Regions from separate parts of the Terribacillus aidingensis genome, predicted to be linked through region 2. Evidence: predicted binding sites of a transcription regulator. Region 2 holds the regulator's gene; each other region holds the start of a gene.

Region 1 (8,025 bases), 540 kb from region 2:
ACAGTCCGCGGAATGATGTATTTTCATAGTTTCTAGCTCGATCATAAAGGGCACGAAGATTCGCCTGACGCTGTCGTCCGCCTGGTATACCGCCGACAAAATCATAGTAGCCTGTCTCCCTCATGATCGACCAAATCAATGCTGACAATGCTCCCTGTCTTGCTTCCATTCTCCAAGAGCGAAGCCATTCCAGCAGCCGTTCGATTTTGATAGAAATCTCATCATTCGCAGTCCGAACATAGGCCCTAGCCGCTTCGTAATAGCTGCTTCGCTGATCTGCGAGTCTTATTTTGGCAAGATCGTCTTCCTTCAGACCAATGATAGGAGAACGCAAAACGGCAGCGAACGGTATGTCCTGAAGCGGGTTATCAATGATTTTCAGCACACTCATCATCACTTTGATCTCAATGGCTTCCAGATAGCCCGTTGAAAGCTCTGCGTATACCGGAATGCCCCGCTGCTTCAGTTCTTCCACGATTGCCGGTGCCCATGTCATAGATCGCAGCAGGATAACAATATCCCGATACTGAATATCACGCTGCTGCTGTGTCGATTTATCGACAACCTTCATCGCATCCTGGCCATCGTGACCAATCCATTGCTGAATCATCCTGCTGTATGCACGACCTTCCAGCTGTGCCTTCTCCAGGTCCTCCACCATTTCGGTGTCCGTCTCAGCATCTTCAGCTTCTTCGGTACCGTCGCGATTGATGATGACTAGTTCGACGTCGGTATCATCCTGTTTCAAATCATCATACATTTTGTTTGCATAGATGAGTTCCGCTTCTTTTTCATACTCCATTTCCCCAACGTCTTCTGAGAAAAGCTGCCTGAAAATATAATTCGCTCCGTCCAGTACTTGCTGCCGGCTGCGGAAGTTACTTGCCAAATCAATGCGCATAGCAGGATGTTCCGGGTCAGAAAAAGCCTTGTATTTATTCAGGAATAATGTTGGTTCCGCATGACGGAAACGGTAGATACTTTGTTTGACATCTCCAACCATGAACATATTACCGCTTCCTGAACGGTCAGAAATCAATGTAACAAGTGTTTCCTGTACAAGGTTTGTATCCTGGTATTCATCCAATAATAGTTCCTTGAACCGGTTCTGATAGCTTTCCGCAATGCTTGAGGGAATGATCTGTTCCGGTGTGCTGTTCTCATCAATCAGCACCTCAAGGCAAAAATGCTCCAGATCTGAGAAATCGACTAAAGCCCGCTCCCGTTTCTCCAACTGATAACGGCTGCGGAATTGCTTGACGAGCAATGCGAGCTGCTGGATTGACGGATAAAGCTCGAGCATATCCGTTAAATAGACTTCGAGCTTCCTAGCAAACCAATCGCCAGCAAGCTTGCCCCATCTCTTCTTATAAGAATCTCTCAGCGCTTTTGCCTGCGATTTTTTCATGTCATCACATTCAATCTTTTTACCGGAAAGTCTGCCGAATGATTGCTCTTTGATGAAATTTACAGCGTCATTCCAGCTGCCTTCCACAAGGAGCTTCGCTTCGGCGATGAACTTTCTTTCAGCCTCGAATGTTTCTGCGTAATGATACGGCCCATCCGGTTCGCGTGTGAGCGCGAGCCCCTGGTCTGCTTCCTGCAGCATCGCCTGCAGCTGATCGTTTGCTTCACGCTTCAGCACTTGCAGCCAAGGCAGCTCATTCTCATCCTGTATAGCAGACACATTATACAATTCTGCCATCTGATCGAGCCAAGCCTCTGGGTATGGATTCTGGGTAGCGAAATCATATAATTTCAGAATAAGATCTTCCACTTCCAGGTCATTGCGGTCATTACTGAAACGATCAACAACGCCAAAGAAAGCTGCTTGCTCTTCGCCTTCCTTACCGTACCATTCCTCCAGCAGCTCCCCGATTACTTCCTGACGGATCAAATCTGCTTCCAAGTCATCTGCAATACGGAAACCTGGATCCAGATCCAGCAAATACGCATATTTACGTACAACGTCCAGGCAGAATGAGTGGAGCGTGGAAATGGAAGCATTCTGAAGTAATGACAGCTGCTTGCGAAGATGCTGCGAAGAAGGATTCGCCTCCAAAGCCTTTTCGAGCGCCGTTCCGATCCGACTGCGCATCTCTTGTGCAGCTGCATTTGTGAAAGTCACGACTAGCAGCTGATCGATATCGACCGGGTCAGTTTGATTCACAAGCTTTTGGATAATCCGTTCAACGAGAACAGCCGTCTTCCCTGAACCAGCTGCGGCTGCGACTAAGATATCATGTCCTTTGGCGTCAATAGCCAGCTGCTGTTCATCAGTCCACTTTACCATGTCGTTCCACCTCCTTTTTGATACTATTCAATACATCTTCATCCTTCATATCTTTTATTGCACGATATTTATTCCCGGCAAGTGATGCGTCAAATTGGCATACTGCCTTGAAATCACAAAATGTACAAGCACTTCTATCGTGATGGCGGTATGGATTCAAATGCACACCGCCATTCGTGATATCCAGTCCAGCTTGCTCCATTAGAAATCTAGTATGCTGCTGCAAAGCATGGAAAGTGTCTTGGTCAGCTGTCTGCGAACCAGCACGGAATGCACCATCTTTTTTCAGACCAGCGGGAATGATCTTACTCATTCCTGATTCCAGTGATGTATCCATCATACGGGCAACAGATTCGTTCTCCAGCAGTATACCTTGCATCTTGAATTTCTTGAATATCTCGTCCTCGATATCCACATGTGATCTGCTCGATTGCGAAATCAGCGGATTATGCACATGGAAATACAATACACCTGCCGGGGTAGCTTTAAGACCGAGCCACTGTTCTGAATGAGACAGCACTACATCCAGATAAGCGAGCATCTGGAGTGCGAGACCATAGTAGACTTCTGTAAGATTCAGCGCTTTGCTGCTTGATTTGTAATCGATGATGCGAAGAAACAGATCCTCCTGATCGATCGCTTTGTCGACGCGGTCAATTCGTCCTCTCAGCTGTACATCATAGCCATTTGGCAGCGTGATCTCAATTGGTGGCAATGTCTGATTTTCCCCAAAGTCAAGCTCAAGCCCGACTGGGGAGAACTTGCTTTGCCGCGCCTGTTCACTCAGCGTGTAGGCAGCACGTGCGATGATTTCCTGAAGCTTTTGCTGGATATACTTGAACCGGTTGGAGCTATGGAGAATCTGGTTTTGCAATACAGGTGCCAGGTTGCCCATCGCCCGTTTTGCATATCCTGTTGCATCTTCCTTATTCAGCTGCGCATAATTCCGTCCTTCCAGCTGTACCCAATCCGTGATTTGCTTTAATGCTTCATGGAAAAGCTGTCCGATATCAGGGGCATCCAGCTTGTATGTCCGTCTGTTTTCCAATCCAAGGCTGTACTTAGCAAAATGCTGATAGGAACAGCGATAGTAGGTTTCCAAACGCGATACACTTGCTTTTACTTTTTTCGGGAAAAGCTGCTCCTTCGTCTCTTCCGCCAAATCCTCTGTTTCGTTCCGGTAGAAGAGGCTTTGGAGTATTCTTCCTGTCAGCTCCTCTGCGCCCTCATGGCTGATGAACCAGTTCAGTACGCTATCCCAAACAGGATGAACTGGATATCCCCGCATTTTACGCGCAAGCTGAGTCGTAAGCGCAGACCGGCTCTGATCGATGGTAGCAACAAAACGGGCCGTATCCAGGCTGTCCTCCGGATCCTGAAGCATGCGCTCGTCACAGCACCAGTCGAATAAGTCCTTCATGCGCTGTACGAGCGAGGAAGCCATTTTTGCTTTTCCTTCCTGGTCACTGATCGGATAGCTTACCCAAAGCCGCTCACTCGCTGCCGTGAATGCAAGATACATGTAAAAGCTCTCATCCAGCAGCTGACGCTTGCTTCCAGCCGCAAGCTGTAAGCCGTATACAGCCAGTACTTCCCTGTCCTCCTCACTGATGAGTCCATCAGGCTTCGGCTTCATCGGCCACACACCTTCGTTGACTCCCAGCAGGAAAGCACATTTCAATCCGCTTACTTTACTATGGTCGATCGTACCGACAATAACCTGATCCAAACTAGGCGGGATATGGGCGAATTCAAGCGATTCAAAACCAGTCTCCATCGTGTGGCGGAAAACTTGCAGGGAAACACGCTCATCCCCGACAATCTCCACCGCTTCATCCAACAGCTGAAGTACGCTATCCCATACTTGATCCTGTTCCCTTGCTCTTTCCAGCTCCCCGCGATCGTCGAAAATGACTTGCATTTCCTCCAGGCGCTGCGGTACCTTTAGCTGTTCCAGCCAATTGTAAACCGCAATCGAGCGCTCACGGAATGTCTTGCCTTCCCGCAGCTTCCGATCAAATTTCTTCATCGCATCCGCTACTTGACGGCGATAGTGATTGATCCGTTTCTGCGTTTCCAGTTCCTTATCGGTTTGCCGTGTCGTATCAAACCCGCGGAACCGCTGAAAAATCCAGTCTTCTTTCTGCAGCCAGCGATCTCTGGAGCGAATACCATATTCAAGACAATAATTCTCCAATTCATCAATTGCTTCCTCAGTCAGTGGATAAACCTCATCAGTCGATGGTATGAATCCGGTCTTTAAAACACGGAATACAGCCTCATAACGCCAATTCCCGTCAACGACTTCCATCCCTGATCGAATCAGTTCCAGCAGCGGGTGATGAATCATAGGCTTCTTTTGGTCAATAAAAACAGGGATATGATAATCCGCAAATACTGTTTCAATCAGCTCATGATATACATCTGCCTGTCTGAGAAGCAAAGCAATATCCTGATAACGGTAGCCTTTCTCCCGTACGAGCTTGACAATCTCCTGTGCCGCACCTTCGACTTCTGCTCTTGGATGGACTGCCTGTGCCAAAGTGATTGGTACTTCCTGCTTCAATGATGGTGCTGGACGCGTCTCTAAATGCTTCTCTAAATGCAGAAAGGCAGGGTTATGTCCGAAACGACCATCGGCAGGGTTGAGCTGCTCGATAGAAGTGACTGGTACATTTCTTTCCTGCGCTGTCTGTTTAATTTGAAGGAATGTTTCATGCGTGCGTGCAAACAAATCCAGCTCGTCCACATCCTGGCGGTTTGCCCCGTCCAATGTGAGTGTCACTGTCACTTGCTCCGCTTCTGTCATTAATGCACCGATTACCTCCAGCTCCTGCGGCGTGAATTGGTGGAACCCATCCAGGTAAATCTCTGACCCTTTGACAGAACGCGACAATGGTATTTTTGATGCCAGCAAATGCAGCTGGTCCTCACTGTCAATATACTTGTCCCGTAACAGCGCGGTCAGACGATCGTAAATGTAGCTGATATCCTCCAGCTTATCCCGAAGTGTAACTTCAGGGGAGTGCTGCTGTTGGAACTGCTCCATCTCCCGAATTTGGGCATGCAGAAGCTCCGGCGTAACACGATAGCGCTTCAGCTCTGTGATCATGCTTTCCAGCTGCCCCATAAAGCCGTTCTTCTCGATCGCTTTCTGGAAAACATTCCAGTCAGATTTACGTTCCTCGGTAATCTTCCGAAGCATCATCTGAATGCCTGTCGAGGTAATGAACTGCTTGGTTGCGCCGCCTGTCTCCTGCAGGACATACCAAGCCAGCCGCGATAGACTGTATACCTGTGCACGGATGCTTCCTTCTACACCGGTTTGCCTGATCAGCGCCTGCTCCTGCTGAAAGGTCATCTGGTCCGGAACCAGATAAAATATATTCGATCCCATCGGATCACTTTTTAATTTAGCTGCAATCTCATCGAGACATGCACGGCTTTTCCCTGCTCCGGACCGGCCGATGATAAAACGTACACCCATTCTTAGCTCCACTCCTGTCTTCCAAAATAGTAATCTTATTCTATCACGTCCAGCGGTTTAAGGGAAAATAGATGCGCACATTTGTTCGCTTGCATATACTGGAAAAGCTCCTTATCAAAAGATAAGGAGCTAAACTCCAAGTCCAGATGCGGACACCGGCCAAAAGTGGGCATCCACCTTCCCGACAACTTGTTCAATCGGGATGAATCCAAATGAGCGGCTATCAAGGCTGTCTCTTCGATTATCACCCATTACGAACAGCATTCCTTCGGGCACTGTCGTCCGTCCGGTAACGTCTTCCAATGTAAAATCATATGTCAGCTGTCCCTCGACATCATCTTTATACGTTTCCAAATAATGCTCCGGTCTGTATTCACCGTTTACGAACAGTCTGTCATTTCTTACTTCCACTGCATCCCCGGGCATTCCAATGACCCGTTTCACATAATCCTCATCCTCTGTTGCGTGAAAGACGATGACATCGAAACGCTGGATACTATCTGCGTCGTTCATGAACTTGTTCACCATCAGGAAGTTACCGTCCTGCAAGGTCGGCTCCATTGACTCCCCTTCCACTCGATAATCCGCAAAGATTAATTCCCTGGAAAAGAAAATCAAAAGCACGATGCCGGCAAACAGGAAGAAAAACTTCCAACGTTTATTCTTTTTCATGTGCTTTCCTCCGGTGTAAGTGTTTTGCAACACTTTACCCCGGCTCGAATTGCTTTAATCCTTATGTGACTGTTCCTGCTTCTCGTTCTTCTTCTTCAATCTTCCTTCCACGTATTTACCCACCATCCAGAACAGGATGATTGCAACAGCTACGACTACAGTCTTGATCGGGTTCTCCGCAAAGGAGGTCAGACTGTCACCGACATAAGCAATTGAGAAAATCATCAGCGCTTTACCGAGAAATACCGCCAAAGCGAATTGCTGCACACTGATTCTCGATAATCCGGCTACTACATTGATGATAGCCGAGGGCGAAAATGGAAAGCATAAAAGTAAGAATAACGGACCAAAACCATGTCGATCCAGCCATTCGGTTATTCGATTTACTTGTTTGTTATGCCGCAGCCAATTGATTACCCGTGCATGCCGATACCGACGTATCAGCCAGAAAACAGTGATTGCACCAAGTGACGTACCGATCCACGAATATAGGAAGCCCCATAGCAGGCCGTACGCCACGGTGTTCGTCAGCACGAAGACAACAAGCGGCAAAAACGGCAGGAATGCTTCCAGAAAGGGGAGCAAAATGCCGGGTATAGGACCCAGATTCTCATATCGATCAAGCAGGGACTTCACATATTCGTCCCAAGTTCCATTGCGGAACATTTCCATTAAGTCGTTCCAACCAAAGCCTAAGACCATCTAACCATTCTCCTATTCCCAGCAAAAAAACATCTTTTATCTATTTTAAACGAAAAGCCCGAGCATGCAAAGTCTGACAGGAAGTTCCCTTCTTTTCCTGCATTTGGTTAGTCATTTCTGTAGTATCCTGTTTTCACTTCGCATACAATAGGGTATACTAGAACACATGTTCGCATTAGGAGGAAAGGCATATGCGTTGTCTTAGTGAGTCGGAATATAAGCTGGGATCCCGCTTTCTGTTTCTATCAATGGCCATTGTTGTCCTGCAGCAGGATATCCGGATTGTAGAAGAAGGAAAGCATAAGATAAAAGCGCATCTGTTACATACATTACAATCGATGGAGAAGACTGCATTGGAGGAGCGGCGCCAGCTGCGCATCCAGCTTCGTCAGCATAATATGCAGATTGTGACAGCAGAGAAAAACGACGCCTTCACCACATTCCTTTTCATAACGAAGGAATGTGAGGAAAAGCGGAATTATTTCAATCCGGCAATACGGAAGAAAGTCGAGGCCATTCTGATGGAGCTTACACAAAAGGCTCCGCAATCTGATCCCCGCCATACTTCCACAAATGCCTGATCCGCTTATCCAGAAGAAATCGGTATTGCGCAGTACGCTGGACCTGGTTCATCATGGATCCATACGAAACATCAAGGATTAGTGTACGGCCATTCTTAAAGATGAGGGTTGTTCGCTGATGCGGAGCGGCTTCGATCCGCTTGATGTGGGAATGAGAGATCCAGGAGCATGCATGGGAGAGCGGTGAAGAGGTGGGAAAGAAATACATGCCGCTGACAGGGTCTATCGATATCGGGGCCTTATGCGTGATTCCGCAGATATCCTTCACACCTGCCTGTCTACCTTTCAAG
Region 2 (8,025 bases):
TCCTTTCTTTAGTTATTCTCCACTATAGCACAGTTCAGGACATCCCAACAGTTTGGGCATTATGATCCTCAATCACATTATTATTAACATAGCGATGGAAGAACCATTCTCCGATACCAATTACGACCGCGGAGATCAGAGATGCCATCACAACATTATCATCAGGATTCAATAATGCTTCCCCTAACAACCAAAGAACGATGAAAGTCAATATTGCGTCACTAACTGTCGCAATTGCGTTCCGCTTTGTAAAATCACCGTCAGGCTTACTTCGGTCACCAGCTCTGCTTAAAATGAGTAAGTCACCAATCACATATGCCGCAATTGTCAAAACGACACTCATTAGCAGCGTATCGCTGAATTCCGTATCGAACATAAGGGTGAAAACAATCCATAAAACAGCTAAAATCATGATGAATTTGATCACAAGTGCTTTCACATGTTTCATTTCTTATCTCTCCTTTTTTTATTCAAATACCATTATCGCTGCAGATTCAAACCTATTTGTCTGCATTAAGAGTGTTGCCAGATTCATACATTTCATACCTTTGGTCTTCATTAAAGGCCATTCTATCTACCCCTAAGGATGACAGCACGTTTTCACGAAATGCTAAATCGCTTTTTGAAGTATGCAAAGCTATATGTAAATATTATCTTACTTTTTGGTCATTTCATTCAGGACTCTAGGTTCTTTCTTAATTGAGATAATGCTTTATTTACCAATTGCCGCCGAATTGATACGAATCAAAAGCTGATTAATCGCATGATAATCCGGCCTCTCAGGAAGTGTGGAATGCTCTGCTGCTCTCTTAAGATCACTGTCTAGTAGCTCTATAAGCTCTACAGCTTCACCAAAAGTGTATGCACCCTTCCTACAGTCGAGCAAGAAGCTGCGATTTGGTCTAAAGGTGCTAAAATCGCCTGTCTCTAATATCTCAATAGCACTTGTCAGTAACCTGACGCTATGCATAAAGAACTTCGTGTCATATCCATAAAGGTCTATCAAGTCCTGTCTGCCTGATCTGCTGACATTTCTTTGTTTTAACTTCTGAATTTGAGAATTAGCATACCCTCCGAACTTCTTTTGTATTGCTTTAGAAAGGAATAGATGCCGGTTATCAATTAGCTGCTGCCCTAGTTCTGTTATTTTTAAGTACTGATCTTTGTTCAAAAACAAAATTTCTATGTTATTTGGTACACCTATCATTGCGTCCTTAACGAACTTCGTAATATGAATAATATTGATATCTACATCGTCTTTCGTATTTTTGAAATTCTTGCCGCCGCTGCTGTTATATTCGTTGAATGATTCCAATCCTAAGAAGTAATTTACTGGCGGAATGCAGATACCTTTGTAGTCTTTATCCGAGTCTTCCGTATTCGTTCCATAAGCATAGCTGCCTGTTGGAGCCATTATAATGGTTCTTTCTTCAAGCCAATCATAATCAATGGATCGCATCTCTTTACCACTCCCCTTCAGTTAGTGTTATCAAGAAATGTATATTAAAAACTTATGATTTTTCAACTGCTCATCCTGGTCCGCGTTAAATATATTATTTAACACAACCATATAAAACAGGATATGAACAAATCAAAAAAACCACTTTTCCTGCTAAATCTCTCAGCAGAAAAAGTGGTTCCTGGATTCAATTAACTATTACCAGCAATCAAATCCCTTGTTTGCAATGCCAAATCGCCAACTTAAAACGTCAAAGCTATATAGAAATAATTGCTTATTTACCCTGTTGGTTATTCATTGCGCGCATCATTTGGTTGATTTTCTTTTGTGATGGTTTTTGACCCATTTGCATCATCATTGTACGAAGCATCTGTTCATTAATTGGCGGGTTTTTCTTAAGATAGTTCATCATGTATCTTCTGGCGATGAAAAATCCAAGCGCAACGCCGATAATCAATGCAGCCAGTGCTATAAGTACGACCCAGATCGGACTCATATTGGCTTCCTCCTTCAAAATATCTCTAATCTAGTATAGACAATCAAAAGGAAGAATACAATAGATGAACCCGTGATTGCAGGTCATTTTTTATGATAGGCGCAATCCATCCGCAGTTGTTGGCTGCTGGCTCAATAATAAAGAAGGAAGAATCAAAGTGGCGGAGCTCTGAAAAGACAGTCTCTTCGGCCGTCGTCAAGGAATCGCATACCACTCGGAGATAGTGCTGATCTGTCTCGATATAGACACCATCATCCTGAAGAAGCGCTTGCTGAAGTGACGCTCCGGGAGGAAAATCATAAGTGATATAATCCAGCTGCTCTTGCACATATGCAGTATTCTCCACTTGACTGGAGAGGAAAAAGCGATAGAGGATATCCGATTTATAAAAATAGCGGAAATAAATCTCGTGTTTCACCCAATAGACGAAGTATTCTTTCACAAGCTTGTCCCTCCTTCTCCTTTGAAAGAATAGTATACGCTAGGAACAATGCTTAATCCCTCGGAACTTGTAGCAAAGAGACACGAAGTTAAAAAGGTTTACTCGAATTTTGTCATAAAAGAAAAAGACCGGCCCAATATTTACGGCCGGTCTTTCCTATTAATCCAAAATGGATTTCACTTTTTCAACTACATTCTCAACAGTAAAGCCGAATGCTTCAATCAATTTATCTCCGTTGCCAGAGGCACCAAAAGTATTAATACCGATTACTTTGCCTTCATCACCGACATATCTTTCCCAGCCTAGCGGTGAAGCCATTTCGATACCAACACGTTTCTTCACTGCTGGAGGAAGGACGCTATCCTTGTAAGACTGCTCCTGAAGCTCGAAACGATCCCAAGAAGGCATGCTGACTACTGACGCCTCGATGTTCTGTTCACGAAGTGCTTCTTGTGCACGTACAGCCAACTGAACTTCTGAACCAGTTGCAAGAAGCAATACATCAGCTGTTTCCTTCTGGGCAGGGCTTACAACGTACGCACCCTTCTTCACTCCTTCATACGCAGCTTGCTGCGTGGATGGAAGTGTTGGAAGATCTTGACGAGTCAAAACAAGCGCCGTTGGAACCTTATCTGATTCAAGTGCCAGTCTCCATGCAGCCTGTGTTTCGTTACCGTCTGCAGGACGGACAACACTCAAGCCAGGCATTGCGCGCAAGGATGGCAGCTGTTCGATTGGTTCATGTGTTGGACCATCTTCACCGACTGCAATAGAATCATGTGTCAATACGTATGTCACAGGTGTTCCCATCAATGCAGACAGACGGATAGCTGGACGCAAGTAATCGCTGAAGACGAAGAATGTACCACCGTACACTTTCAATCCACCATGAAGTGCCATACCGTTCAGTGCAGCACCCATTGCGAATTCGCGTACACCGAACCAGATATTGCGTCCGCTGTAGTTGGCTTTGGAGAAATTCTCTTCTTTTGCAAGCAATGTTTTATTCGAACCTGCAAGGTCAGCACTTCCACCGAACAAGCTAGGCACTGCATCAGCGATTGCGTTCAATACTTTACCAGAAGCAGAACGAGTGGCAGTCTTGTCTTTGCCCTCTTCATATGTTGGAAGCGTATCTGCCCAACCTTCTGGCAATTCACCTTTGATTGCAGTAGTCAGTTCTTTTGCAAGCTCAGGGTGCGCTTCCTCATACTTTGCAAATAACTCATTCCAAGCCTTTTCTGCTTCTGCGCCTTTTTTGATGACTTTCTCTTCGAAATCACCATAAACCTCTTCCGGAACGTGGAATTCTTCATGCTCCCACTTGTAATATTCCTTCGTAAGCTTCACTTCATCAACACCTAGTGGTGAACCATGGGAAGCGCTTTTTGCTGATTTGTTCGGAGAACCATATCCAATAACTGTTTTCACTTCGATCAAAGTTGGCTGTGTTGTATTCGCTTTTGCTTCTTTGATTGCCTCACGAATTGCATCTACATTTCTGCCTTCTTCGACACGGATAACTTGCCAGCCATAAGCTTTGAAGCGATCCTCTACGTTTTCAGAAAAGCTGTGGTGAAGATCACCATCGAGAGAAATATCATTGGAATCATACAGCACGATCAGCTTGTCCAAGCCAAGGTGGCCTGCAAGTGAAGCTGTTTCATGCGAAATACCTTCCATTAAGTCGCCATCACCACAAATTGCATATGTGTAGTGATCTACAACAGGGAAGCCATCTTTATTATACTTCGCTGCAAGATGCGCCTCTGCCATTGCCATACCAGTAGCCATCGCGATACCTTGTCCAAGCGGACCAGTAGTTGCTTCAACACCATCTGTATGATGGACTTCCGGATGTCCTGGTGTACGTGATCCGTACTGGCGGAAGGATTTCAAATCATCAATGGATACTTTGTATCCAGACAAATGCAAGAGGGAATACAATAACATGGAACCATGTCCAGCAGACAATACGAAACGGTCCCGGTTGAACCAATGGGAATTCTTCGGATTGTGAGCCATGAAATCGGTGAAAAGCGTATAAGCCATCGGCGCTGCACCCATCGGCATACCTGGGTGGCCGGAATTCGCTGCTTCGATTGCATCGATTGATAACGTACGAATTGTATTAATGGAAAGCAATTCTGTAGTCTGAACCATGTAAACATCCCTTTCATCTAGCAAATTATGTACTCTTGTTCATCCTATACAAAAATCTTCCGATAAACAAGGATTTATATATAGAAAAAGAAGGGAAAGGCTGTACATAGAGTCAGCCATCCCTTCTTATTCCTCTTCACGTAATTTTTTTACTTTTTCTGGTGTTACGTCATTGCCTTCACGATCCATAACTGTCATCGACTTGAACTGGTTTTTGAATGAAGAACGTACATTTCCCAGATATTCCTGTCTTAGTTCCTTTTGCTCTTTCTGTTCGCTAAGGCTGAGTCCTTCTGCCTTTGCTTTATTTGCTAACGCATTGAGGCGTGCTAATTTGTCTTTATTTAACATGTGTATATGCTCCTTTAAGCATTAAAGTTGATACACACTATGTTACCCGCTAGCGTCTTCCGATTCAAGCGAAAGATATTCCTGGTACCTTCTATGTACGGTTGCCTTCGATACATGAAAGCCCATACCGCGCAGAACAGAGCTGATTTCCTGGAAAGTAAGCTTGTTATTTCGCAGCCTGATCACTTCTTGAATCGGAAAGTCAATCCGCTCTCTGCCCGGTGCAGCTTGCTGATTGCTCAGATTTTTACTTGGATCATATCCGGCCTCGATTGCCCTTCTCATACCTCGTTTGATTTTCATGTTATGAATCTTCCGCTGATACTCCTCGACTATACCAACGATTTGGAGTACCATACCATCCGATTCCGAAAGCTGGAATTCGCCGTGCTGGCTTAACGTATAAACCTTGACCTCTAGCTTTTGAAGATGATGGAACAAGGCAATCTTTGTATTTCCCCTGCCTAATCTTGTCTCATCCTGAATGAGAAGACAGTCTGCTTCACGCGCTGTGAACAAATCCAGCATACGAAAAATCCCCGGCCGTTCGATGTCATAACCGCTCTGCTTTTCTTCGATGATATCGATAACCTCTATGTCGGAGGACGCAGCAAGACTGATGAGCTCCTCGCGCTGCCGCTCAATCGAGCTTGCTTGCTCGTCCTTTTCTGTACTTACTCTGCAATAGATGACTGCTTTCATTGATGTACCCTCTCAGTTCGACTAATTAGACGCTCATTATAAGTGTAAAGTATAAGAAGAAAAGCGTGAAGCCGAAAAGCACATAATAGAATAGATCTGATTTCGCTAGTTTTTTGAACATGGTAGACCCCTCCGTGTTTTAAGAACGTGCGTTCTCTTTATTAATTCCATTATATACGAACATAGGTTCTAGTCAAGGCTTTTTTTCGAACGGATGTTTGTATATTGCAATCTATCATGGTATACTCTATGTAATAAAAATATATGCACGGGGTGTTCGATACATGATAAAACTATCGAAAAGACAGGAAGCGATTCTAGCATACATAAAGGAGCAGGTACTCGATAAAGGGTACCCGCCATCCGTCAGGGAAATCGGCGAAGCAGTTGGCTTGGCATCAAGCTCTACCGTTCACGGCCACCTTTCCCGTTTAGAGAAGAAAGGTCTTATCCGCCGCGATCCGACAAAGCCGCGTGCCATCGAGGTATTATCATTGGATAGTGATGATCAGACAGATATTCCCCGCGGTGAGGCAAACTATGCTCCCGTTATCGGAAAGGTAACAGCTGGTATTCCAATTACTGCAGTGGAGAATATAGAAGAATATGTACCTGTACCTAGCCATTTAGTAGGTCCGGATGACAATATATTCGTTCTGGTCATTGTTGGGGAAAGTATGATTGAAGCTGGTATTCTTGACGGAGACATGGTAATCGTCAAACAGCAGCAAACGGCTCAAAACGGAGAAATTGTTGTGGCGATGACTGAGGACAATGAAGCGACTGTGAAACGTTTCTTCAAAGAAGAAAATCAGATACGACTGCAACCGGAAAACAGTACAATGGATCCTATCATTTTGGATAATGTCAGCATTTTAGGGAAAGTAATAGGCTTATATCGCTCCATCCAATAAAATCGGCTTCGGCCGGTTTTTTTTCATAGAATTTACACAGTTTCTGCCTACTTTCGACATACTTTTTGGGTATATTAGATTATGCTATTACCAAAAGTTAGAAAGCGGGTGGTATCGTGAAGCTGTTTTACAAGCTTGTCTGCAAGTTGCGAGGCCGTCATAAGATTGATAGTGTCACTGATTCGTGTAAATGTGGATATACCAGAAGCTACCGCAGAGAACAACATAGTATGGATGATTATTATCTTAAAAAACGCTAAACACACATTGTATGAATAAGGAGCTTGCCTATACGGCAAGCTCCCCTTTTGTGCTTTTCATTATTGCCAGTTTCAATGCTTCGAGAAGGATACCTGGTGTCACTTTTTCGTATGTCTCCCCCAGCAGCTGCTTGGCACCATCCAGAATTCGCCGGTTACCCATCAAAGCTAACAGCTCATGCCCTTTTACTAAGATATCGTCAATAAAAACATCTCTATAGTCCTTAGAGTTTGTTACAACACCTGAAATGAACCCTTCCTGCAGCAGCACTTCTGCGTGATGTACGACATCGTATGGTGTGCATGTTCCTACAGCGCATCGGTATTCTCTTGCTTTCGTTCCTTGGAGTTGGTCTGCTTCTAACTGTTCCAATATTTCATGAAATAACGTAACACGTAGTTTTGGCATTAGATCTCCTCCTTGTTATAGTTCTATTATTTCACATATCGTTTTTCAATCTCCTGAAAAGTTTGTACATTATTTCACAAATAAGTGACAACTTAGAGAACTGCTTGAACCATACTAACTTGCATTAATATAGCGATTATGTGGTATAGACCTTATGAGCCAATTATTGGAGGTGGAATAATGTCAAACTATCACACTACCCCAGAGGGGAATGGCAGTTGGCAAGTTAAGAAAGAAGGGGCAAAGCGTGCTTCAGGCCGTTTTGTCACGCAGAAAGAAGCAATGGATTATGGGAAAGAACTAGCTAAGCAGACTAAAGGCGAACACTTCATTCACGGACGAGACGGAAGTATTCGGGAACGGGATTCTTATGGAAATGATCCATTCCCGCCAAGGGGCTGAACTTAGTCATGTATAGAACGCAAAGGACATTTAAAATCTTAAAATAAATAACAAAACCTGAAATAGTTTCAGGTTTTGTTATACATCTTCTGCGTTCTATTAGTATGCAGTCCATCCTGCGTCAGCTGCTATGACCTGCCCATTGACGAAGCTTGACTCATCAGAACCTAAGAAAAGAGCAAGTTGAGCGATTTCAGCTGGTTTCCCGACACGCGGCATTGTTTCATTACCAGTCATTTGACGCCCAGCTCCAAATTCCGAGATATTCGTCATAGATGCACTTATGTTTGTCTCGACCCCACCCGGGGCTATACCATTACACCGGATACCAGAGTGTGCATACATAAATGCCGTATTTTTCGTCAATCCAGTTACTGCATGCTTGGAAGCTGTATATGCTGCTCCTGCACGCGCTCCGCGCAAACCG
Region 3 (8,025 bases), 150 kb from region 2:
TCGATTTTGCTTCCACATATTTTTTCTGTACCTCATCATATGCACGCTGGGCATCTTCGAGCATCAATCTCTTTTGTTTCAGCATCTCAAATGATTGAAGATGCGTTGTTGTTTGAGCCGGTGAAGGATGTTCGGTGGATCCGCATACTGGGCAAGGTTCTCCAGATGCCAGCTGTCCGGCAAGATGTGCAGCGTGATGGGCCGCTTGCGCTCCTTCCATCTCCGAAATCTCCTGCCGCAGCTGCTGTACATGATGCTCTTTTTCCTGCAGAAGATTTTTGGTCTGCTGATAAATAGTGCGCATTTCCTGTAACTGACGGACAGCATCCTTCAATCGAGCTGCTTCCTCCAGTTGCCGATCAAGTTTCTCTAGAATTCCTTGATCCTCATAGAATGCTTGAATCAGTGCCGCTTCCTGGCTTAAATCTTGTTCCAGTATATGTTGCTGATTCTTCTTATCTGTGTGTGACTGTTTTAACTTCAGCAAACGCTGCTGCTTTTCTTCAAGCATCTTCTGAATTCGTGTTAACTCGAGTTTGCGTTTTTCATAGTCCTTCCACTGCTCAAGCTGCTGCTTCTGCTTTTGCAGCTGTTCCTGCCGGCTTCTTCGCTGCGGTTCAAGCTCTTTTGCTTTTGTGTAGGAAGTGGAGATTGCGAGGTACTGCTGTTCTAACTGATCTTTTCTTTCCTTCGTTTCCTGCTGCGCTTTTACCTGGCGCTGCCACTCCTGTTTGCGAGTCGCGAGCTGCTGCTCATAAGGTACTAGACGATTTGCTCGTTCCATATCCCGAAGGCGCTGCTGTTTTTGTTTGATCTCCGGCAGCTTGTGATCGAGTTGTTCTTTTTGGACAAGTGCTTGCTCCAGCTGTTTGAACGTATCAAGGAGCTGCTTTGCTTCGTAATATTGCTGCTGCCGTTCCTGCCAGATATTTTTATGCTTTTCAAGCTCCTGCTCTCCCTGTGTGACAGCAGCTTTTATAGCATCAAGTTCTATCTGCAGCTTCTTCATCGTATCTGGTACACTGTCTGTCTCAGCGGGCTCCTGTGTACGCCACTCGATTTTGCTGATTTGCTGCTGTTCTTTCCATTCTGTCTGCTGCAAACTTTCCTTCAGCTGTTTGGCTTCGTCCTTCAGAGCCTCTGTCATGCGTTCATAGAAGTATGTGCGGAAGATGCGCTGTAGAATTTCTTCCCTTTCTTTACTGTTCTCAGAGATGAGCTTTCGGAATTCTCCTTGCGGAATCATAATCATTTTACGGAATTGTTCATAATCGAGACCGATCTTCTCTTCGATTGTCTCGTTCACTTCCTTGATTCTGGAGCTGATCAGTACCTGCTCTCCATCTTTCCACTCATAAAATTCCGCTCTTGCCGGATCATCTGTAAAGCCGTCACCGCGCTCTTTCTTTTTCTGCTGTTTCGGGTAACGGATAACCTCATACTCCGTACCGCGAAGTGCGAAACGGTAGCGTACCTCCGTCGTTTCACCCGGTGCTGCGAAGTGGCTGCGAAGGGAATCTTGATCACGATCACTTCCGCTGGCACGTCCATACAAGCTGTAACATATTGCATCAAAGATTGTCGTCTTTCCTGCACCAGTCGGACCTGTGATCAAGAAGATGGATTCTGATCCAAGCTCCCGGAAATCTATCGTCTGCGGTTTGTGGTAAGGACCGAAAGCGGTCATATTCAATGTAATGGCACGCATATCAGCTTCTCCTCTCTTGCTCAACCAGACGCTGGATGATTGCTTCCATATGAGTCTGACGGTGTTCCGGTATTTCTTCACCTTTCATTTCTACATAAAAGGCAGCAAATAGCTGCATATGCGACATACGCTGCTTTTCCTTGATTTGTTTGATGTCGGACATCGAGCTCGCGCCTACTTTTGCCTTGCGCTCCAATCGAAGGATATTTGGATAAAGTTTGCGCAGTTTCCCCATAGGGTCCAGCAGCTGCCCATCATCCAAGAGACGTATATGCAGATAATCGTCCGGGTTTCCTGCCGTTCCTTCCATCAGTTCATCAAAGTATCCTTCTACAATACGCATGTCCCGCTCAGGTGTGAGATCGATCTTTTCAAAAGATTGGAATCCGTCAGCATCAAGCTCCACCATTGTCACTGATTTTTTATGGTTTGCCTCTGAAAACGAATATTTAAGCGGTGATCCGCTGTAGCGTATATGATCACTGCCGATCCGCTGCGCCTGATGCAAATGCCCAAATGCTGCATACGTGAATGGTTGGAAAAGAGCTGCATCCACATACGGACTCCCGCCGATCATCGAAAGCCGTTCCTCAGAGTCGGATTCCATACCGCCTGCAAGGAAAGCATGTCCAACAAAAACGTGACGTTCTGTCATGTCATACGTATCAGTAATATAGGAAATGATCTTTTCCATCGCACGTTGATGGGTTGTGATAGTGTCATCTCCGAAGAATGCACGTATGTCAGCAGGCTCTGTATACGGGATTAGATGAAAATGCACGGGACCATGTGCATCTTCCAGTGTGACCGGAGTCATTCCAGGCCGTAGCTTCGTTTCGATGTACAACTTACTTGCCTTGAACAGCTGACTGCCGAAATCGAGACGATCCGGGCTATCATGGTTTCCACTGATGGACAATACTGGTATTTCCTTATCTCCGATCAGCCAATTCCATGTGTTATTCAGCAGTTCCACTGCATCGCGGGGCGGAATTGCCCGATCATATAAATCGCCTGCTACGATGACTGCATCAGGCTGTTCTCTATCGATTATCGTTTTGATCTGCTCTAGGATAAGAGCTTGTTCTTCTGTCATATGTACGCTGTTGACGATCTTGCCAAGATGCCAATCAGCGGTATGCAATAGTTTCATACGAATTCCTCCTGCTATTATTCTAGCACGATTTAGAAAAGGGTGGTATGGGAAGAACCGGCAGGAAACTGCTAGTCTTGCTTTCTCCTATGAAAAGGGCAATTGGAAGGCGAGGTATTGTCATCATGGAGGAAGTACTGCTTCCATTCAAGATTATCCTCATTGCCGTATGCATTCAAATCAGGATGAATATCGCTAGAATCGTAATTGAGGATCCGTTCCCGGATTTTCTGTTTGATGCCAGCTGCAGCTTTCGGTTTTGATTCGAATGTCTCCAGCGCCCACCTTGGCGTAATGGCCAGCATCATACACGGAAAATGTCGGCTTTTCTTACTGGAATGTGCTGGAGTGGCACAATACATGAAATATTGCTCTCCTCCGAAACAATATTCCCATAATGCATCTTCCGGGTCTTTGGGAATATGAACTGGCCAGCTCTGTGAATCATAAGCGGTCGTCTTGCTGAGCAGGTCCCAAAAAATTTCAAAATAAGCAGGCACATCGAGGTGAAACTCCTGCTGCTTAGTTGTATCAAAGAAAATAATCAGGGAAGTATAAGAACCTAAATCCTTTGCTTGCCGTCCGTATGCGTACAGAAAATCTGCCAGCTGTTCAGCTGCAGCTGCTGTCGTCGGGTCAGCGGCAAAGCCATAACGGAATTGACCAGTCCTATGACCGACTGTGGCTGGTATGCAGGGGAAATGGGACTGCTGGTCGGATAATTTATTATGAAAGGTGAAAAGTGCTTCTTGCTGCCAAGAAGTCTTGGGGTGACTGTCAGCATCATAGCTGTCAAATAAGATCGTCATCACAGGGTCTCCTTTTCCTGGCTTAATCCCTAGTACTTTATTCAGGATGGAGATAGCAGGTGACTGACTGGAATTATGAAGACATCCGCCATAATTTACGCTGTGGCTGGATAGCTAGTATTCGATCCATCCGGAAGGTGCGCAGCTGCTTACGCAAATAACAATACCCTGTTACGGAGGACACATTGATTCGCTCGATCTTTACTTGACGCTTCGTTAAGGAACCATCCTTCGCCATATAAATCATTGTGACCTGCTGCTCTACGAATTTTGCCAATGCAATTCTATCCATTACGATCCCTGCCTTCTGTATAAGTTCATACACATATTATATACGAACTTATGTTCTGTGTCACTTGAAAAAGAACACATGTTCGACTATACTGTTTGCAGGAGGAATGACGTATGGTGAATGATCGCGGGAAAATCAAATGGACATCCCTGATGCTGCCCGAGCATGTAGAGATGCTGCAGCAAATGGGACGGGAAATTGGAAAAACAAAGCCCCCAATCATAGATGAACAGCAGTTGGAAGAACTGGAACAGAAGATGCGCTCTATCCAGGTTGGCAAAACAAAAGTCAGTATGATGTACAGAAAAGGGCGCGATGTAGAACATGCATCAGGCGTCGTTACAGGACTGAAGCAGTCTGGGCAATATTTGCTTCTGGACACAAAGGATAGCTTGTACCCTCTCCGCATTCCATTCGACCATATTATAGATATTACGCTTCATTAAAAAAAGCCGCTCTCGGTTGAGGCGGCTTTTTTCATAGTGGTCAGCTTAACGTGCCATGCTTTCCGCTGGTGTTTCATCAGAAGCATATGTTTTTGTGTCCAATTCGCCAAGTGTCCGGCTGGTTACGAGACCTGATACCATTGATCCGCTGACATTGAGTGCCGTACGTCCCATGTCGATTAACGGCTCAATTGAAATTAGTACGCCGGCTAAAGCCACTGGCAAATTCATCGTAGAAAGAACGATCAAAGAGGCAAATGTTGCTCCTCCGCCTACTCCAGCTACACCGAATGAACTGATCATAACAACTATTATCAAGGTTGCAATGAACGACGGTGATAAAGGATTGATACCTTGAGAAGGCGCGATCATAACCGCGAGCATAGCTGGATATATTCCAGCACATCCATTTTGTCCGATTGTGATGCCAAATGAGGCAGAGAAGTTGGCAATAGATTCTGGTACACCTAATTTATTTCGCTGTGCTTCCACGTTCAGCGGAAGAGTGCCGGCACTCGTACGGGAAGTGAAGGCAAAAGCCAATACTGGAAAGACCTTTTTTAGATACTGCTTTGGACTTAGTCCTAGTACAGCCAGCACTATAAGATGAACAATGAACATGGCAATCAGCGCCACATAAGAAGCGATAACAAATTTACCCAATGTTGCGATTGCGTTAAAATCACTGCCTGCGACCGTCTTTGCCATCAAAGCAAGTATGCCATATGGCGTTAGACGCAATACCAGTGTGACAATACGCATGACAAGACTATGCAGAGCTTCAATCATTTTTTTGAAGAAAGCTGCATGCTCAGGAGTCTTTCTCTTAATCCCAAGGTAAGCTACTCCTACAAATGCCGCAAAAATAACGACTGCAATCGTGGAAGTAGGTCTTGCTCCTGTCAAATCCAAGAACGGATTAGCAGGCAGGAATTCCAATATCTTCTGCGGAACTGTCGTGCTTTCCACTTCCGTCAGACTTGTTTCCAAATCTTCACCACGTGTTATTTCTGCATCGCCAGCAGTTACATCAATCGCTTTCAGGTCAAAACCTGCAGCAGCTGCAATTCCGATTGCTGCAGCAATTGCTGTTGTCACCATAAGTGTACCGATGACAAGTCCGCTTATTTTCCCAAGATTAGAAGACTTCTCTAGTCTCGTAAAAGCAGCTACAATCGAGATGAAAACAAGCGGCATGACGATCATCTGTAAAAGTTTCACATAACCGCTTCCTACCAAACTAAACCAATCATTCGTCATGACGATGGTTTCAGAGGCCGGGTCATAAACTAACTGCAGTACCACTCCATACACAATACCGAGACCCAACCCGGTCAGTACCCGTTTGGAAAAGGAAACATGCTTTTTTTGCATGTAAAAGAGTACGCCGATTAAGACAATAAGAATAATAATGTTCACAAAAGTGAATAAGTCCACACAAATCATCCTCCTCATTAAAATATATAATTCCAATCAACTAAGTATGAATTGACCTTATACACAATAACATGATGGAAAGATTATGTAAATATGAATCTGTGTTACTAAAATGGCGGTAAAGTATTGGATGCTGTAACAAATATATGAATTCACTCAACAAAAATCCGGTTCCCCAACCGGAACCGGATTTTATCAATTGGCGAAACGAAGAAGATCACCATTCAGGATAGCGTCTGAATAATATAAATCTTGATTCCGTTTCTCGAAGTATGGAGAGCATTTGTCCATTTCTGTTTGTTCTGCAGATGCTTTGTCATAGCAAAGCTGTTTTGTGTAAATAACTTTCTCGGAAACAAAATCACCATCTCGGAACACAACGAACGGATCACGATCAGGTGCCAGCAGATCTTGGCCAAAATTCGGATAAACAGCAGTATCAACGCCAAGCAGATGCAGGATCGTCGGCTGAATATCAATTTGTCCTCCAGGGCTATGGAAGGTTTCTCCCTCCTGTCCTGGTACATGAATGATTAGCGGAACCCGCTGTAAGTCGATTTTCTCCGGTGTTGATAGATTCTCATCCAGATAAACTTCTATGCCATCATAATAGTTTTCTGATATACCATAATGATCACCAACGAGCACAATGATGGAATCCTCGTATAAACCGGTTCGCTTCAGTTCAGCAAAAAATTCCTTGAGTGCTTCATCCTCATACCTAACTGTCTGGAAGTAGCGATCCACGACATCCAAACCTGTGTTTGCTTCATCTAATAATATATCCTCTTCATCCAAAAGAAATGGAAAATGGTTCGTTAGCAGCAGGAACTTGCTGTAAAAAGGCTGTTTCAGTTCTTCGAGATAAGGCATTGATTGTTCGAGAAAGGCCTCATCCTTTATACCATAATTAACGGAATTTTCTTCGGAGACTTGATAATAATCCTTTGAGAAGAAATCGTCATAGCCGAAAGCATCGTATGCTTCTTCCCGATTCCAGAAACTGCCGACATTGCCGTGGAAAGAAGCGCTGTGATAGCCGGATTTTTCAAGGATTTCCGGCATGGCGATAAACTCATTCTCCGGTCGTCTCACATAAACAGAACCGCTAGCTAACGGATAGAAAGACTGGTCGAACATAAACTCTGCATCTGAGGTCTTCCCTTGGGCAGTCTGATGATATATCTGGTCAAAATAGAAACTTTCCTTCGTTAAGCTGTTCAGGAACGGCGTGATTTCCTCTCCCCTTACTTTTCTTCCGATGACAAATTGCTGTGTGGATTCCAAATTAACTAGGATGACGTTCTTTCCTTCTGCAGCACCAAAATATTCTGATGTTACATCTGTATCAGCAGCTTCCAAATACGCTGCAGCCTTCCTATAATCCTGCTCTGTCGCGAACGTACTGCTGAGCTCTGCGCGCGCAGTTTGGTAAATATCATACCCGTGATAATAGACAGGACCCAGTGTACTCACCATTGCTGAGCGGTTATAACTTCCATCATGCTGATCTCCTCCAATATAGGAGAACCCTACATTAACACAAATTAATAATGCCGCACATATAGCGAAGACGCCCTTTCGGCTCCATTTAAAGGCTGCAGGAAGCGGCCGTTTAAAGATCCACCATAAAAGAAGAATCACAGCATCTGCGAAAAGAATTAAATCCAGAGGGTCCATCAATTCAGCAGTACTTTGACTGAGTCCCCCGACGTTTTTGAACTGGAAAAGAATAGGGAGTGTCACAAAGTCGATATAAAATCGAAAATACAATAGATTTCCGTACAAAATTCCCGATACGATGATATGTAATAGTAAGAACGCGCCAGCACGAAGTTTTTTGGCAAATAGATACAGCAAGACAATCAATACGGCAATCGACGACATACAGGACAGGAACAACCGGATGTAATCAAATGGCTCATATAGAGGCAAATCGAAATAGATGATACAAATAAGGTACATTTTACTTAATAGGAGAACTGCTCCTGCCAAACAGAATCCTTTAGCGGAAGTAAAAAAATTCATCAGGCGAATGTTTCCTTCTTTCCGATTAGAACGGCAAGCGCATCTGTCACACGCTCCAAATCCTTCTCCTTATGATGTCCCATGACGGAGATTTGCACCCAATTACGTTCGATCAGGTAACTGCTATTACAGCTGATCAAATAGCCTTTCTT

Evidence for each region. Region 2 encodes LexA, which represses DNA repair genes until DNA is damaged. Its sites were predicted from a motif close to CGAACATATGTTCG; they were not measured.
Region 1: addB (helicase-exonuclease AddAB subunit AddB) is a predicted target of LexA. The motif match lies at 5,855-5,868, and genes of this name have one in related genera.
Region 3: ABXS78_RS09040 (YolD-like family protein) is a predicted target of LexA. The motif match lies at 4,006-4,019, and genes of this name have one in related genera.

Annotation. Positions count from the first base shown of each region.
Region 1 covers NZ_CP159996.1:1,025,968-1,033,992, reverse strand. Annotated here, with positions in the region: gene addA (helicase-exonuclease AddAB subunit AddA) at 1-2,293, opposite strand, end outside; gene addB (helicase-exonuclease AddAB subunit AddB) at 2,277-5,780, opposite strand; gene lepB (signal peptidase I) at 5,910-6,452, opposite strand; gene ABXS78_RS05560 (TVP38/TMEM64 family protein) at 6,507-7,154, opposite strand; gene ABXS78_RS05555 (hypothetical protein) at 7,346-7,735, shown strand; gene ABXS78_RS05550 (competence protein ComK) at 7,683-8,025, opposite strand, start outside.
Region 2 covers NZ_CP159996.1:1,561,811-1,569,835, reverse strand. Annotated here, with positions in the region: gene ABXS78_RS08370 (YndM family protein) at 35-448, opposite strand; gene ABXS78_RS08365 (nucleotidyltransferase domain-containing protein) at 713-1,459, opposite strand; gene ABXS78_RS08360 (YneF family protein) at 1,734-1,955, opposite strand; gene sirA (sporulation inhibitor of replication protein SirA) at 1,999-2,397, opposite strand; gene tkt (transketolase) at 2,557-4,560, opposite strand; gene ABXS78_RS08345 (DUF896 domain-containing protein) at 4,687-4,911, opposite strand; gene ABXS78_RS08340 (recombinase family protein) at 4,954-5,613, opposite strand; gene lexA (transcriptional repressor LexA) at 5,898-6,527, shown strand; gene ABXS78_RS08330 (hypothetical protein) at 6,816-7,196, opposite strand; gene ABXS78_RS08325 (DUF2188 domain-containing protein) at 7,377-7,598, shown strand; gene ABXS78_RS08320 (SDR family oxidoreductase) at 7,698-8,025, opposite strand, start outside.
Region 3 covers NZ_CP159996.1:1,710,841-1,718,865, forward strand. Annotated here, with positions in the region: gene ABXS78_RS09020 (AAA family ATPase) at 1-1,708, opposite strand, end outside; gene ABXS78_RS09025 (exonuclease SbcCD subunit D) at 1,710-2,861, opposite strand; gene ABXS78_RS09030 (YqcI/YcgG family protein) at 2,933-3,670, opposite strand; gene ABXS78_RS09035 (transcriptional regulator) at 3,744-3,962, opposite strand; gene ABXS78_RS09040 (YolD-like family protein) at 4,076-4,408, shown strand; gene ABXS78_RS09045 (L-cystine transporter) at 4,454-5,845, opposite strand; gene ABXS78_RS09050 (LTA synthase family protein) at 6,041-7,873, opposite strand; gene ABXS78_RS09055 (aminotransferase class V-fold PLP-dependent enzyme) at 7,873-8,025, opposite strand, start outside.